One region of the Anaerotignum lactatifermentans genome, then DNA from elsewhere that is predicted to be linked to it. Evidence: predicted binding sites of a transcription regulator. Region 1 holds the regulator's gene; the other holds the start of a gene.
What was found. The regulator HrcA, encoded in region 1, represses chaperone genes, less so after heat shock. The targets are predictions, from matches to a motif close to TGTTAGCACTCNNNNNNNNNGAGTGCTAACA.
Positions count from the first base shown of each region.

Region 2: the regulator HrcA is predicted to act here: its motif matches at 3,497-3,527, upstream of clpB (ATP-dependent chaperone ClpB).

Region 1 covers NZ_JADCKK010000034.1:14,065-24,099, forward strand. Annotated here, with positions in the region: gene dnaK (molecular chaperone DnaK) at 1-975, opposite strand, end outside; gene grpE (nucleotide exchange factor GrpE) at 1,016-1,573, opposite strand; gene hrcA (heat-inducible transcriptional repressor HrcA) at 1,591-2,640, opposite strand; gene hemW (radical SAM family heme chaperone HemW) at 2,889-4,034, opposite strand; gene INF29_RS09325 (sugar O-acetyltransferase) at 4,184-4,786, shown strand; gene INF29_RS09330 (LTA synthase family protein) at 4,883-6,772, shown strand; gene INF29_RS09335 (DUF1622 domain-containing protein) at 6,862-7,278, opposite strand; gene INF29_RS09340 (Crp/Fnr family transcriptional regulator) at 7,868-8,539, shown strand; gene INF29_RS09345 (4Fe-4S binding protein) at 8,574-9,197, opposite strand; gene INF29_RS09350 (4Fe-4S dicluster domain-containing protein) at 9,194-9,388, opposite strand; gene INF29_RS09355 (TrkH family potassium uptake protein) at 9,626-10,035, opposite strand, start outside.
Region 2 covers NZ_JADCKK010000020.1:4,495-11,764, reverse strand. Annotated here, with positions in the region: gene INF29_RS06855 (sigma-54 interaction domain-containing protein) at 1-1,127, shown strand, start outside; gene INF29_RS06850 (RNA polymerase sigma factor) at 1,347-1,850, shown strand; gene INF29_RS06845 (zf-HC2 domain-containing protein) at 1,831-2,460, shown strand; gene INF29_RS06840 (tetratricopeptide repeat protein) at 2,627-3,313, shown strand; gene clpB (ATP-dependent chaperone ClpB) at 3,605-6,193, shown strand; gene INF29_RS06830 (hypothetical protein) at 6,289-6,468, opposite strand; gene INF29_RS06825 (YigZ family protein) at 6,587-7,243, shown strand.

The DNA.
Region 1 (10,035 bases):
CTTAACTGCTTCCTGTACAGCGGGGATTCTTGTGGAACCACCAACCAGCAGGACTTTGTCGATTTCGCTTGCGGACAGACCAGCGTCGGACAGAGCCTGACGAACAGGACCCATTGTGCCGTCTACCAGATCAGCTGTCAGTTCATCGAATTTTGCTCTGGACAGTGTGACATCCAGATGTTTCGGACCATCCTGGTTCATTGTGATGAAAGGCAGGTTGATGTTTGTTGTTGTTACAGTAGACAGTTCTTTTTTCGCTTTTTCAGCTGCTTCTTTCAGACGCTGCATAGCCATTTTGTCTTTGGACAGATCCATGCCTTCTGCTTTCTTGAATTCAGCTACCAAGTAATCGATGATTCTCTGGTCGAAGTCATCGCCGCCCAGGTGTGTGTTACCGTTTGTGGACAGTACTTCGATTACGCCGCCGCCGATTTCGATGATGGATACGTCGAATGTACCGCCGCCCAGGTCGTAAACCATGATTTTCTGTTCGCTTTCGTTATCCAGACCATAAGCCAGTGCTGCGGATGTGGGTTCGTTGATGATACGTTTTACATCCAGACCTGCGATACGGCCAGCGTCTTTTGTTGCCTGACGCTGTGCGTCGTTGAAATATGCGGGAACTGTGATAACTGCTTCAGAAACAGTTTCGCCCAGATAGCTTTCTGCATCAGCTTTCAGTTTCTGCAGTACCATTGCGGAAATTTCCTGAGGAGAATAAGCTTTGCCTTCGATGTTTACTTTATAGTTTTCACCCATGTGACGTTTGATGGAGCTGATGGTGTTGTCGGGGTTTGTGATTGCCTGACGTTTTGCTGTTTCACCAATCAGTCTTTCGCCGTTTTTCGCAAAACCAACTACGGAAGGAGTTGTTCTTGCACCGTCGCTGTTAACGATAACAACAGGCTGACCGCCTTCCATTACTGCTACACAAGAGTTTGTTGTACCTAAGTCAATACCAATAATTTTACCCATAATCTATTTCCTCCTAAATTGTCAAATCAAAATTTCAGTTTTAGTTTGCCACCTTCACCATGCTGTGACGGATGACTTTATCTTTATATTTATAACCTTTCAGCATTTCCAGAATGATTTCGTTTTCGCCGTAAGCATCATCATCTTCATGCGCTACAGCCGCATGGAAATTGGGGTCGAATTTTTCGCCCAGGGCTTTGATTTCCTCAACACCCATGCCATGGAGAATTTCCTGGAACTGCTTCAAAGTCATTTGCACGCCTTTGAAAAAGGCATCTTCGGTGTCTTTTCCTTCCTGCGCCGCAACGGCACGTTCCAGATTGTCCACCACTGCCAGCAGTTTTTCCACGGTATCTCTCACACCGTCGTCATACATGCTTGCTTTTTCTTTGGAAGTCCGTTTTCTGAAGTTATCGAACTCCGCCAGACATCTTTGATATTTATCCAGATAATCTGCAGCTTTCTGTTCCAGCTCTGCCATTTTCGCTTCGGTTTCATCAACCACTTCCGCTTCCACAGCTTCTGTCACTTCTGCTTCCGCCTGCATTTTGGCGGCTTCTTCCTGCAGATTTTCTTCTCTTAAATCCTTATCTTCCACATCTGCTCCTCTTTTCTCTAGGTATTTTTATTGCCTTTCGACAGATTTTTCAATACTTTTTCCATATTGGTAACCATACCGTTGAGGACGGATACCACCTGAGAATAATCCATTCGGGTGGGTCCTACGATACCGATGGTACCGCGGGTTTCGTCGCTCATTTTGTAGGTTGCCGTAATGACGCTGCAATCCTTCATGCACTGCACGCTGTTTTCGCTGCCGATGAGAATCTGCATGTCATTGGTATCGGCACTGCCCTGCAGGAGGGTCACCAGCACATCCTTTTCTTCCAATGCCTGAAACAGGGACTTGGCTTTCTGGATATCAGAAAACTCAGGACAAGCCAGAATGTTTTTGGTGCCGCTCATGTGAACCTGTACCTTTTCCGCAGAACGCATGGTACTTTCGATTGCCGATAAGATATGCGGCAGAATCTGTCGGTATTCATGGAGTTCTGTCTGCAAACGGTTGATGACGCTTGCATCTATATCATGTAGGGAATATCCCTGCAACACCTGATTCAGCCGCATGCCCATGGTGAAGATCTTATCTTCCTCAGGAACCGTGCCCATCTGAATCACATGATTTTTGATGAAATTATCTTCCGTTACAATAACCAGCAGCACCGAAACGCTGTCCAGGGGCAGCAGACGAATCTGTTTGATGCGTGTGCGCTGACTCACTGGCTCTGAAATGATGGTGGTGTAATTGGTCAGTGCGGAAAGAGCCTTTGCCGTTTCCTCCAGCAGGTAGTCAATCTGTCCCACGTTTCTGGTGATGACATTTTGCAGATACCGCTGTTCCTCGGGTCCCAGTTCTTTTTTCTGCATCAGGTGGTCTACATATAAACGGTAGCCCATGTCTGATGGAATTCTGCCGGAAGAAGCATGGGGCTGTAGGATGAAGCCCATTTCTTCCAAATCGCTCATTTCATTACGAATGGTGGCTGAACTGATGCCCAGATTATATTTTTTGGCGATGGTTCTGGAACCGACAGGCTCCGCCGTTTCGATATAGTCATTGATAATCGCCTGTAAGATTTGAATTTTTCTCTCGTTCAACGACATAGCCTTTCGCCTCCTCAATAGTGAAGTAAATTTCCGTTTTTTTGAAGTAAATTTCTGTTTCTGTCCATTTTCATTTGGACGCACTTCTATGGAAATTTGTCTTTTGTTAGCACTCACTTGCTATGAGTGCTAACTCATGTAATAAAGATAGCACTTGCCACCGGCAATGTCAAGTGCTAATGAGAAAAAAATTATGAACTTTTTTTGAATTTTATATTTCGTATTTTCTTTTGGTTTTCTGGGGTTTTTCAGGCATCTTCTTTGAGAAATTCCATGAAAACCTGATTGCTTAAATCCAGTCCTCTCTCTGTCAGGCGGAGCCATCCGTCCTTTTCCTCCAGCAGACCTTCTTCTTTGCATTTTTCAACTTCTACACCGTAAACATCTTCCATGTCCATGCCAAAACGCTCAGCAAATCGTTTTTTCTCAATGCCTTCAGTCAAACGCAGCCCCATGAACATAAACTCGCTGTACTGGTCTGCCAAAGAAAGTTCTTCCACATCCTCCATGGAAACATTGCCGTTTTCTGCCTGCTCCATATAAGTATGCAAATCATAGGGATTGTGGAACCGTTTTCCTGCCCAATAGGAATGTGCACCCAGACCAAAGCCCAGATACCCCTCATCCTGCCAGTAAATGCGGTTATGGCGGCTTTCTTTGCCATCTTTGGCAAAATTGGAGATTTCATACTGATGATAATCTTCCTCCGCCAAAATCTGTACCGCTGTGTGATACATAGCTCTGTCCAGTTCCTCATCCGTTTCCTGATAGACTTCCTTTTCATACAAATCATAAAAAGGTGTTCCTTCTTCTATAATGAGGCTGTAAGCAGAAATATGCTCCGGCTGCAATGCAGTGATTTCCGAAAGGGTTTCTTCCCACTGACCCAAGGTCTGTTCCGGCAGGGCAAACATCAAATCTACATTAATATTGTCAAAACCTGCTTCTCTGGCGCTGGCAAAGTTTTTCAAAAACTGCTGACGGGTATGGATTCTGCCTAATCTCTCCAGCAGTTCATCCTGCCACGCCTGCACGCCCATGCTCAGGCGATTGAATCCCATTTGACGCAAATCAACACATTTTTCCAGACTCAATGTACCAGGATTGGCTTCGGTGGTGATTTCTGCATCCGCTTCCACATCGAAACATTGAAAAACGGTATCCAAAATCCGCTTCATCTGCTGGGCAGAAAGCACCGTAGGCGTACCGCCGCCAAAAAACACAGTCTTGATTTTCCAATCCTTTGCCAGATGGCTCTTGGCTTCAATTTCTCGGCACAAAGCCGCTGTATACCGCTCATATTCCTTTTCCTGTCCGCCAAAAGACGGAAAATCGCAGTACAGACATTTCTGCACACAAAAAGGAATATGAATGTAGATTCCTGTTTCCCTCATAAAATCCCCTCCTTCTCTCTCCAAACAGTGTACCATATCCGGCAATATCCGCGCAAGATTCTCCTTTTTCCTCCATTGCGTACTGCCAGAAAATGTGATACATTTTATCCTTAGGAAATCTGATTTCAACAAAAGAAAGGACATCTCATATGGATATTTTGAAAATCATGGGACTGCCGGAAGGCTACTGCACACGCCACACCGACATGCCCAACCACTTACAAACAAAAGCAAAAACCCTTTGCTGGGAATACAACCAGACTTCCCCTACGGAAACAGAAAGACGGGCAGAAATCTTACAACAGCTTTTCGGCACCTGCCACCCCCTGACATTTATCGAGCCGTCTTTCCGCTGTGATTACGGCTTCCACATCCACACCCACGGTCTGACCATCATCAATTACAACTGCGTCATTCTGGATACTTCTCCTGTGCATATCGGCGCAAATGCCTTCATCGGTCCCGGTGTCTGCCTTACCTGCGCGGGACATGCCATGGATGCTGCCCAGAGAGGAGAATGCATCGGCACTTCTGCCCCCATCACACTGGAAGATGACGTCTGGATTGGTGCCAACGCTACTGTCTGCGGCGGTGTCACCATCGGTGCTGGCAGCGTCATCGGTGCGGGCAGTGTGGTAACCCACGACATTCCAAGAGGAGTCCTTGCTGCCGGAAATCCCTGCCGTGTACTGCGTCCCATTACAGAAAAAGACCGCATCACCCCTCTGGAAATCACCCCTGACAGAAAATAAAATTCTTCTCATTTCCCCTGCCAGCGTTGAAAATACGCCATTGTCATGATAAAATAAAACCTCGGGGTAATTGAAAAGAAAGAAGGCATTGACCCAATGAAAACATTTTCCAAACAATCGAAAAAACTGCGGAAATTTTTCCATTCCGCCCCATTGCCCAGAGCCATATTATGGATACTGACCCTTGTGTTTCCTATTTATATGACCCTCGTGGCGAACTACATTTCTTTTGGCTCCCGTTCCATGCTGTCTGCACTCATCACAGCACAGACAGGCGCCTTTCTGCTGGGGCTGCTTCTGGTTTACGGCGTATACTTCACTTTTGTGTTCCTGTTCCGCCGCTTTTCCACAGCCGCAGGCATCACAGGATTTTTGTTTATCCTGCTGCCCCTCATTGACCACTTCAAATCCATCATTTTACAGGATCATTTTTATCCTTGGGATTTGACACTGGCACAGAACGCAGGCAGCTTTACGGAGTTTTTAGGCTCCATTTCATTCCCATGGCAGTATATCCTGCTTTTTGCGGTGACCATCCTTTACTGGCTGTTCCTGCATATGACCCGCCCCATGCTGCCCATCCGCAGCAAAGTGCATTTTGTAGGGGTTCCGGTACTGGCAGCCCTTCTGGTGGTATTTGTCACCAACACAACGGTGCGGGGATGCTATGAACCCCTTTTCGGTATCGTTGTCAACGAAGAAACCGATCAGGATTATATTTACGACAACTACGGCTTTTTGACCGGCTTTGCTTTAAACTTCGGCACCGTTGACACACTGATGCCTCAGGATTACAGCGAAGAAGTCATGGCAGAGATGTTCGCGCCCTTTGTTCCCACTAGGGAAGAAGATACTTCTGACTTTGAAAATCCTGACGTCATCGTGGTACTGTCTGAAGCCTTTTGGGACCCGACCAAACTGGAAGGCGTGACCTTCTCTGATGATCCGCTGAAAAATTACCGCGCCATTGCGGCAGAACATCCCAGCGGCGAAATGGTATCCTGTACCTTTGGCGGCGGCACCATCCGACCGGAATTTGAAATCCAATCCGGCATGTCCACCAGCACACTGCCCTCCGGCAATATGCCTTATCAGCAGTATTTAAAGGAAAAAACATTCGCTTACGCACAGCTGTTCAAAAGTCTGGGATACGACACTTTGGGCGTTCATACCTACCAGAAAACATTCTATGAACGTGACCGGGCTTATCCACTCATGGGCTATGATGATTTTCTGGGTGAAAACGACATGCACGCAGAACTCCATTGGAACAGCGGTCCTTATATCACTGACCAGACCATTGCAGAAGAAATCATTTATCAGCTGGAACAGCCCCACGAAACAGGTCTGTATCTGACTGCCATCACTATGGAAAACCATAGTCTGTATACAGATAAATTTGATTCTTCTGACTGGGACATTAAAGTCAGCGGGGATAACCTGTCTGAACAGGAAGTGATTTCCCTTCAGAACTATGCAAAAGGTGTCAGCGATTCCGATGCGGCACTGGGTATGCTCTATGATTACATCATGCAGAGAGAAAAACCCACAGTACTGCTCTGGTACGGCGACCACCTGCCTACACTGGGGGATAATTTCACACCTTACACGTCCACAGGCACCATCCATGCGGATAAAGCTGCAGAATGGACAGACGAAGAAAAATACACCATGTTCTGCACACCTTATGTGATGTTTGCCAACTACGACACCGGCAACGACTATCGTGCGGAAGACCAGCAGGTTTCTCCTTATCTGCTGCCGGCACTGCTCTGCGATTACATCAACGCACCTGCTTGCCTGCAGACCAATTTCCTGCTTCATGTATACGAAACCTGCCCTGTTATGAGTCCTTATTACAATCTCTATACACCTGGAACCACAGCGGAAGAACATGAAGAACTCCAGAAACTCCATCGTTATCTGACTTATGATGAACTCATTGGAGAAAAATATCTGGATAAAATGCAAGGATTTGAATTTTAATCACGAATTATGCAAAAGCACCTGACAGAAAATCTGTCAGGTGCTTTTGTGTTTCGCATTATTTATTTAGGATTGAAGGAAATTGTATCTTAAATCACTTCTTTGATGGAGCGCCAGCGGGGAGCCACTTTTTCCCGTTTTTCCTTGTCCAGCACTTCCACATTGCATTCTTCCAGCTTTTCTTCCGCCTGGTCTTTTTCCTCTGTACGGATTGCCCAGTGGATCAGGAAGGACAAACCTGCTCTTAAAACAATGATGCAGCCAACCAATGCGATTTCAGAAAACTCACGTACGATAACTGTCCGCAGGATTTCGCCGCCCAGCTTGAATTCCAGCGCCATAGCCATAGCACGGCACAGTTTCACGCGGGTATGGGGATCTCCCTTGATATAGTTCATGGTAGCGCGCAGGGCGCCTGCCAGCAATACCAGTACGCCAATCAATTCCAGCAAAATGATGGAATATTCAATCAGTTCTCTCATCAAATGGTGCAGCACTTCTGTCATATAAGCATTTCCTCCTCTTATCGTTCCATTATCTTTTCTTATATAGAATCTTAACAGAATCTTTATGCCATGTAAATAAAAATATTCATTTTTCCAAAATTTCTTGCATATTATCAGAAAACCCTACCATTTTAAAGGGATATTCCCGTGCAAATTGTATGTCACACTTTAAAAATCCGCCAATTCCTTTTTTGTTGTCTGACATGCTGTAATTTTTGTTGTTTTTCCAGCATTTTCGCACATGTTTTGCAGTTTTTTCGCTTTTCGAAAAAGGTTCTTTCAAATTCCTTAAGTTAGCTGTAAGTTTCTATTCACAAATTGGACACATTTTCCCGATATACTATAGGAGAAGTCAAAAGGACGCCCCCTTTTACTTCCCGCCTGAGGTGATTTCCCCGAGTTGCCTCAGGCACCCCTTCCCAAAAGCTAATTTCCAAATTATTTGTAAACATAGAACATACCCCTCCCCTTACTCGATGCAGAAACATCGAACATGAAAAGGCTCTCAATAATGAGAGCCTTTTTTCTTGCAAAAAAAGAAATTGCTTGTTACACTGAAGATAATCAATCCGAAAGCGGTGAAATCAATATGACACGAGACTATGAAACCATATTTGCAGAAAATTTTTCTTTCTGGGAGCATCTGACAGAAGATCAGAAAGACATGCTCTGCCGCAGTGCCACACTGGCTACCTATCCCAAAGGGGTCAACCTGCACAACGGCATCGAAGAATGCGCTGGTCTGCTTTACATCAAATCTGGGCAGCTGCGGGCATATCTGCTTTCTGAAGATGGGCGGGAAGTTACCCTTTACCGCCTCTACCCCGGGGATATCTGCATCCTTTCCGCTTCCTGCGTATTGGACGCCATCACTTTTGACGTTTCCGTGGATACGGTGGAAAAGTCAGAAATCCTCACCGTCAGCGCTTCCGCTTTTCATAAGCTGATTACAGAAAATATCTATGTAGAAGCATGCAGCTATCATATGGCAGCAGACCGTTTTTCCGACGTTATGTGGGCCATGCAGCAAATCCTTTTCATGGCCATGGACAAACGACTGGCAATCTTCCTGACAGACGAAATGGCAAAAACAAAGTCTGATGAAATCCATATGACACAAGAACAGATTGCCAAGTACATGGGCACCGCCAGAGAAGTGGTCACCCGTATGATTAAGTATTTTGCCGAGGAAGGCATTGTGGAAACCTTCCGGGGCGGTATCCGCATTCTGGACAAAAAGAAACTGCGGTCTTATCTGTAAACGAAAAACAGAGCGGTATAAAACCGCTCTGTTTTTATGTTGTAGGAGAATCATTTTGTTGAGGAATGCCACAGGCGCCATTGCATCTGTGCTTCGCCTTACAGATGGTCTGGGTCATGGTTCCCATAGGACAGTATACACACCAAGAACGTGGTTTATACAAAATCATGGTAATGAGTCCCAAGACGGTGGATGTGAGCATCACGCTGTAAAAACCAAAGGCAAACTGCGCTACCCAAGGTGTTACGGCTGTACCGTCATACGCCCAATTCCAAGGCAGTTTGATGGTCCAAAGGAGTGTGACCACTTCTTTCAAATCTCTTGTGCCTTCGAATACCAGATAGGTGCTGAAAAGCATATTGAAAAACATGATGAAAAAGAAAATCAAAAATCCATAACGGAACCATTTGCTCCGCAGGAATTTGGGAATATCTTTTTTCCGGGAAAGTCCCAGCTTGTTGCCCAGCAGGTCAAAGAGCTGCCCTCTGCCGCAGAATTTATTGCAGTACATTTTATCCCCACCAAAAATGGCAATGAGCAACGGGATGAAGAAGCACAGCAGCCCAATCCATGCAAAGAGAATATTGAAAAATCCTAAAATCAAATAAGTCGCGGAAACAATCCATAAATAGTCATACCATTTTTTCTTCTTTGTCATGGTGTCACCTCCTGCATTTCAATAACGGATGCGGGACAGGCCGCGGCGCATCTGCCACAGCCCACACATTTCGCGCTGACATCTGCGTAAAGTCCTTTATAAACAGAAATAGCGCCCACTGGACAGACCTTCACGCAGGTACCGCAGGCAACACATTCTTTGATTTGTACATTTGCTTTTCTTTTTGCCATGATATTTCCTCCTGTTGTTTGATCTGTAACCAGTATACACCATGGCGTTTTCTTCTTCCGTGATGGAGTCACATAAAAAAACGGATAAATCCAAAGCAAATTTCCCTTAAGAAAACATATCAAATATCATCTAAAAATAAAAACGCTGAAATCTTCTGTATATAACATAAAGATTTCAGCGTTCTTTGTTTTCTTGTGAAGATGCTTCAAAGATTTATCCGTTTCTTATTTCTCTGCTTAAGCTTTTCGCCAGATAGAAGGCGAGAACAGCATAATCATAGGGAAAATTTCCAGTCGTCCAAAGAGCATGTCCAAACTCAGCACGATTTTTGAAAAGTCCGAGAACAAAGAGAAATTCTCCACAGGACCTACCAAGGACAAACCTGGACCTACATTCCCCAAGGTGGTGATGACCGCCGTGATGGATGTAGTAAAGTCATAATTGTCTATGGAAACCAGTATAAAGGAACCAAAGAGCAGCATCACATAAGTGATGAAATACCCCGTTGTGCCTTGAATGGTTTCGTCACTGACACGCTGTCCTTCCAGTTTGATGATATTGACGGAACGTGGATGAACAATATGCCGAATTTCCCGCAGTGTCAGTTTCAGCAAAATGATAAAACGGGAAACCTTGATACCGCCGC
Region 2 (7,270 bases), on a different contig from region 1:
TCGTAAAAAGGCAAATCACGAATCTAGGTCTGGACATCATCACCATCTCTGTTCCTATATTCGATGAGCAGGGGAATATCAAGTATGTAGCCCAAAATGTCAATGATATTTATAATTACAACAAAATGGGTAAAGCGGAAGAAGCTTTTCTGGAAATTACAGATGGAACAGAACCCCGGGAAGAAAGCTTTTTGTATGCCAGTGAGAATATGAAAAGCGTTATGGAAACCATTGGAAAAATCAAAAATGTCAAAAATCCATGTCTGATTCTGGGGGGAACGGGAACAGGCAAAACATTTCTGGCAAAATATATGCATCAGCAAAGTATCCGCAAACACAAGCCTTTCGTTGCCGTCAATTGCGCCTGCATGAACCCAAACCTCATTGAATCCGAATTGTTTGGCTATAAAAAAGGGGCGTTTTCCGGCGCGAATACCGCAGGCAAAAAGGGAATTGTGGAAATCGCAGATGGCGGAACGCTGTTTCTGGATGAAATATCGGAAATTCCTTATGATTTGCAGGGAAAACTGCTTCATTTTATTCAGGATCAGGAATTTATGGCACTGGGAAGCGAAAAGAAGCAGAAGGTGGATGTGAAAATCATTGCGGCAACCAATCGAAATCTGGCTGATATGGTAAAAGCCAAAACATTTCGGGAAGACTTGTATTATCGGCTCAATATTTTTGAAGTTTCCATTCCGCCTTTGCGTGAGAGAAAAAATGATATCGAAGTCCTGATTCGGCATTATTTGGACAAATATAATGAATGTCATTTTCGAAATCACACCCTTTCCGAAGATGCCATGGAAATTCTGCTCCGCTATAAATGGTCTGGCAATGTACGCGAATTATCTCATGTCATGGAAAAAGTAGTGGTGCTGACAAACGGCAAAGAAATCAAAGCGGAAAATTTACCCAAAATGATTTTTGATATTGGGGAAAATAAATATGAAGAAAAACAGGATATAACTTCTGAAAAGAAAAGTCTGCGGGAAGCATTAGAAGATGTGGAGCGCAAAATGGTGCAGGAAGCTTATCAGAAATATCAAAACAGCGTGAAGGTTGCCCAGGCTTTAGGTGTCAGCCAGCCAACAGCATATCGACTGATTAAAAAATATATTCCTTAAATCATGGGAGGAATGGTAGTTTTTTAAAAAAAATTTTCTGTGTCCGATTCCTTGTATACAGATACCATGAAAAAGCTTTTTTATAGAATTCTAAAACGGTAGAAAATTTGGTGTGTTCTTACAGCCGAATTTCCTACCGTTTTGTTTGAGACTTTTTTCAAAAAACTTGTAATGTTTTCAAGCTTCGATTGTTATTATAGTGAAAGGTGGTGAAAATGGGTGGACTTTGAAAGTGTATATCAACGATATTTCAAAGATGTTTTTCTATTTTTACGAAGTATATCGGCCAGCGAAGATTTGGCAGAAGAAATCACGCAGGAAACTTTTACAAAATCACTGAAAACAATTGATACTTTTGATGGCAGAAAAGATATACGCGCCTGGCTGTTTACCATTGCAAGGAATACATACTATACCCATTGTAAACGCCAGAAAATATATGTTGCAGAAGAGATAGAAAAGATGCCTCTTATCAGTCAGACATCTTTTACCAGTAAAATCGTAGATGAGGAGAGTGCGCTGCTTGTTCACCAGTTTCTTCATCAGATGAGAGAGCCATATAAAGAGGTATTTACTTTGCGTGTATTCGGGGAGCTTCCTTTTGAAAAGATTGCTGCGTTATTTGGAAAAACACCCAATTGGGCGCGTGTGACATTTTATCGTGAAAAAAAAGAGATTATCGAATATATGGAGGGGATAGAGAATGGAAAAAATCGGTTGTAGTATTGCGAAGGATTTATTGCCGTTATATATAGAAGGAATTCTGAGCGAAGAAACGACACAGGTTGTTGAGATGCATTTGCAGACTTGTGAGAATTGTAAAAAGGATTTTGAAATCATGCGTCAGGAATTTGTTTTTCCGTCTGCACCTAAAATTCAGGAAGAAAATGAAAAAATATTAAAAGAACTGAAGCATCAGCTAAAAATCAAGAGAATATTGACTGCGGTTGTGACAGTTTTTGTAACCATTGCTGTTATCATATCAGGTTATATGGTATATACGAATGTGGGGGAGGTATATGATTTTTTCACGGAAGATAACATGGTTGTATTACGTGATATTCATACAGAAGATGCGTGGAAACCAGTTGATTTTAATGGAGAGGAATATTTGAACTATGACCATCTGATCTGCAAAAAGAAGATGGTCGTCCACATTGACAGTACATCGGCAGTTACTTTCAGAATCAGTGATACAGAAGGGAATATCGTCATAGATGAGCAGACCCTTGAGCCGGGAGAGAGTGCTTCCCTAGAAGAATTGAAACGCAATACAGACTATCAAGTGGAAGTAAAAGCAGATGGGGATTTTGTGATGATTCGAATTATATAATTGGATTTGATAAAAGATAAGAAGGTTCTACTGTAATCAAATATTGCAGAAGAACCTTTTATCGTTTTGGTTTTTTCTATAATTAAGAATTTTGAAATAGATTCTTTTGGACCTTTATGGTAAGATTCAAAAATAAAAGGGCATAGAGAAATAAGGGGGAATGCGAATGAAGCGCATTATGAAGATTTTTATCATTGGTGTTTGTATCGGCATCGTCGCATTACTCATTCAAAAATCATTTCATATTGATGAGGATGTTTTCATGCGTGGCTATTACATCGCCGCGATTGTTATTGTAATTGGTGCAGTGTTGTTTAATATACTATATAACCGATATTATTTCAAAAAGGTAAGAATTCTGTCGGAACAACTGCTTGAGGAGAAACCGCAGGCGTACATTGAAGGAATGCAGGCATTGCTGAAAACGGCGAAAGGACGATATTTGCAGAATACCCTGCGCTTAAATCTGACAGCGGGATATATGGAGCAAAAACGATTTAAGGAAGCCGTTGAAATACTGGAAGGATTGTCCGAAAAACAAAGAAAAGGTGCTGTTGTGAATGTGGTTTATTGTATCAACCTTTTCATTTGTTATTTTGAAACCAATCAATATGAAAAAGCAACCGCGTTATATCAGGCAAATGTGCAGCTCTTTCAGAAGTTTCGGGGAGGGAAAAGCTATGGCGCCAATATTGCGATCCTTGATACATTGATGGCCATCATGAAAAAAGATTATCAGGAAGCGGAAGATTTACTGGAAAAAGCAAAACAGACATATGATGCACCACCATTTCAGAAAGCTTTTCAAGAAATTTCCGGTAAGTTAGAGGCAATCAAAGGAGAACCTACATAAATATCAAAAAACTGTTGACACTCATTTATATGTGGAATATCAGCAGTTTTTTATTTTGAAGATTTGTGGCTGGGAGAAGAATCAAAGAGGAAGGAAGCCTGAAAAGTCCGTCATGTTTGTGTAAATAATGGAAAAATGCATAATAAATATTGATATTTTTCGGAAAGTTTGTGCAAAAAGTTTTGTTAGCACTCTTTACAAGTGAGTGCTAACAATGTATAATAATATCGTATTCAAAAGGAAATAACCTAAATTTTGAATAGATTCTAAATGGAGAAAGGTGGAATGGTTATGAACTTACAAAAATTTACACAGAAATCTCTGGAGGCCATTCAGAACGCCCAATCTATGGCAGTGGAATACGGTAACCCCCAGATGGATCAACAGCATCTGCTGGTTACATTGCTGACGCAGGATGAAGGTTTGATCCCCCAGCTGATGCAGAAAATGAATGTGAATGTAAACGGTTTGCTGCAGGCAGCAGAAAACGAAGTGAAAAAACTGCCTCGTGCAACAGGCGGACAGACATATGTTTCTTCTGACTTGGAAAAAACACTGACAGCAGCAGAAAAACTGGCAGAAAACATGACAGACGAATATGTATCCGTAGAACATATTTTCATGGCAATGGTGAACAGCCCTAATGCGGCGCTGAAAGAAATTTTCCGTCAGTATAACATCACCAAAGAAGGCTTTATGAAAATTCTGGCAACCGTACGTGGCAACACCCGTGTAACCAGTGATTCTCCTGAAGCAACTTATGATGCTTTGAAGAAATATGGTACTGATCTGGTGGAAAAAGCAAGAAGCAAAAAACTGGACCCTGTGATCGGTCGTGACGATGAAATCCGTAACGTCATCCGTATTCTGTCCAGAAAAACCAAAAACAACCCTGTGCTGATTGGTGAACCCGGTGTTGGTAAAACAGCCATCGCAGAAGGTCTGGCACAGCGTATTGTGAAAGAAGATGTTCCCAACAGCCTGAAAGACAAGACCATTTTCTCTCTGGATATGGGTGCCCTCATTGCAGGCGCAAAATTCAGAGGTGAATTTGAAGAACGTCTGAAAGCTGTTTTGAATGAAGTCAAAAAGAGTGAAGGTAAAATCATTCTGTTCATCGATGAACTGCACACCATTGTTGGTGCAGGGAAATCCGATGGCGCCATGGATGCAGGTAACCTGCTGAAACCTATGCTGGCAAGAGGGGAACTGCATTGTATCGGTGCAACCACACTGAATGAATATAAACAGTATATCGAAAAAGATCCTGCTCTGGAACGTCGTTTCCAGCCTGTTGTGGTAAACGAACCTACCGTAGAAGATACCATCGCAATTCTGCGTGGTCTGAAAGAACGGTATGAAGTATATCATGGTGTAAAAATTCAGGACCAGGCTATGATTGCGGCTGCAACATTGTCCAACCGTTATATCTCTGACAGATTCCTGCCAGATAAAGCCATCGACCTGGTGGATGAAGCTTGTGCCATGATTCGTACAGAAATGGATTCCATGCCTACAGAACTGGATGTTATCCAGAGAAAAATCATCCAGCATGAAATCGAAGAAGCAGCTCTGAAAAAAGAGGATGATAAACTGTCCAAAGAACATCTGGAAGAAATCCAGAAAGAATTGGCAGAAATGCGTGACCAGTTTGCAACTTTGAAAGCAAAATGGGAAAACGAAAAAGATGCTATCGGTGTCGTTCAGAAACTCCGTGAACAGATCGAAGATGTCAATGCGGAAATCGAAGCAGCTGAACGGAAATATGATCTGAATAAAGCCGCAGAACTGAAATACGGCAAACTGCCTCAGCTCCAGAAAGAACTGGAAGAAAAAGAACGGGAAGCTGAAGAAAACGGCAACAAAAACACATTGCTGCGTGATAAAGTAACCGAGGAAGAAATCGCTCGTATCATCGAACGTTGGACAGGTATTCCTGTAGCCAAACTGATGGAAGGCGAACGTGAAAAACTGCTGCATCTGGAAGATATCCTCCACGAAAGAGTGGTAGGGCAGGATGAAGCCGTTCAGAAAGTTGCGGAAGCAATCCTGAGAAGCCGTGCTGGTATCCAGAGCCCGAACAGACCTATTGGTTCCTTCATGTTCTTGGGTCCCACAGGTGTTGGTAAAACAGAATTGGCAAAAACATTGGCAGAATGTCTGTTTGATGATGAAAAGAATATGGTCAGAATCGATATGACTGAATATATGGAAAAATTCAGTGTGTCTCGTCTGATTGGTGCGCCTCCTGGATATGTAGGTTATGAAGAAGGCGGTCAGCTGACAGAAGCCGTTCGGAGAAAACCTTATTCCGTCATCCTGTTCGATGAAGTGGAAAAAGCACATCCCGATGTGTTCAATATTCTGCTGCAGGTATTGGATGATGGTCGAATCACAGACTCTCAGGGCAGAACCGTTGACTTCAAGAATACCGTTATCATCCTGACAAGCAACCTAGGTTCCAATTATCTGCTGGAAGGCATTGATGCCAACGGCGAAATCACCCAGGAAGCAAGAAATCAGGTAGAAGAATTGCTGCATCATTCCTTCCGTCCTGAATTCCTGAACAGACTGGATGAAATCGTATTCTACAAACCTCTGACAAAGGATAACATCACCCATATCATTGACCTGATTATGAAAGATCTGAACAAACGTCTGGCAGATAAACAGCTGAAATGTGAACTGACAGAACGTGCAAAAGATTATATCGTAGAAACTGGTTATGACCCTGCCTTTGGTGCAAGACCGCTGAAACGTCTGGTACAGCGTGACATCGAAACATTGTTGGCACGGAAGATCATTGCTGGTGATATTGATCAGGGCACAACTTTGGTTGTAGATGTAGAAAACGGTGAATACAGCATTACAGCAAAATAATATCTGTTCTTTGCAATGACCTCCAAAGAATAGAGAAACCCCATGGAATGACAAAAAACTGTTGTTCCATGGGGTTATTGTTTTGTAGGGAAACCTTATTTCTTTTTCTGTTCTACGGTACTTACAAAATTCCGCAGGTCTTCCATGGAGCAGATGGAACTGCTGTTGTTGGATAATGCGATTTGTGTAGTGTCAGGTAAGCCTTTGTAAAAATGTTTTGCCCGTTCGTTGTGCAGCAGTAAATCTGCGAGATCCTGATATTTTTGTCCAGCCATGTCTGTATTCCTCCTTTTTGTTTGTCAGCATTATTCTGCGCAAAAAATATAGCTTTTATGCGGTTTCTTTCTTGAGTGGATTGCAGCTTTTTGGTATACTAAAGCAAGGTGATTGCTTATGTTGAAAAAATATAAAACCATTCTGGCACAGGCGGAAGCGGAAATTGTGGAAAAGAAATCCCGTTTTATTGCGACTGTTCGCCCAGTCAAAACAGAGGAAGAAGCCAGAAGTTTTATCGATGAATTGAAAAAGAAATATTGGGATGCAACCCATAATGTTTTTGCCTATCAGATTGGTGAAAGAAATGAAATCCAGCGTTTTAGTGACGATGGTGAACCCCAGGGCACAGCGGGTATGCCGGTGTTGAATGTTCTGAAAGGGGAAGACGTGAAAGATACTGCCATTGTGGTAACCAGATATTTTGGCGGTACTCTTCTTGGAACCGGCGGTCTGGTGCGTGCTTATGGCAAAGCTGCAAAAGAAGGATTGTTGGCAGCTGGTATTGCGGAATTGGTGCTGTATAGCCGTTATTTTGTGACGGTGGATTACACAGATTCTGGAAAAGTACAGTATGAAATTTTGCAGGATGGTCATGTGCTTCATGATACCCAGTATACCGATCAGGTGCAGTTTTGCGTGCTGGTAGAATCGGAACAGTCTGAAGCTTTTGAAAAGAAGATGCTGGATATCATGAAAGGCAAACAGGTTGCGGAAAAGATGGATGAAGTCTTTGGTGTTTGGCAGAATGAAACATTGCAGCTTATGGAACAATGACAGAGCAGATGGTAGGAATCTATTTTT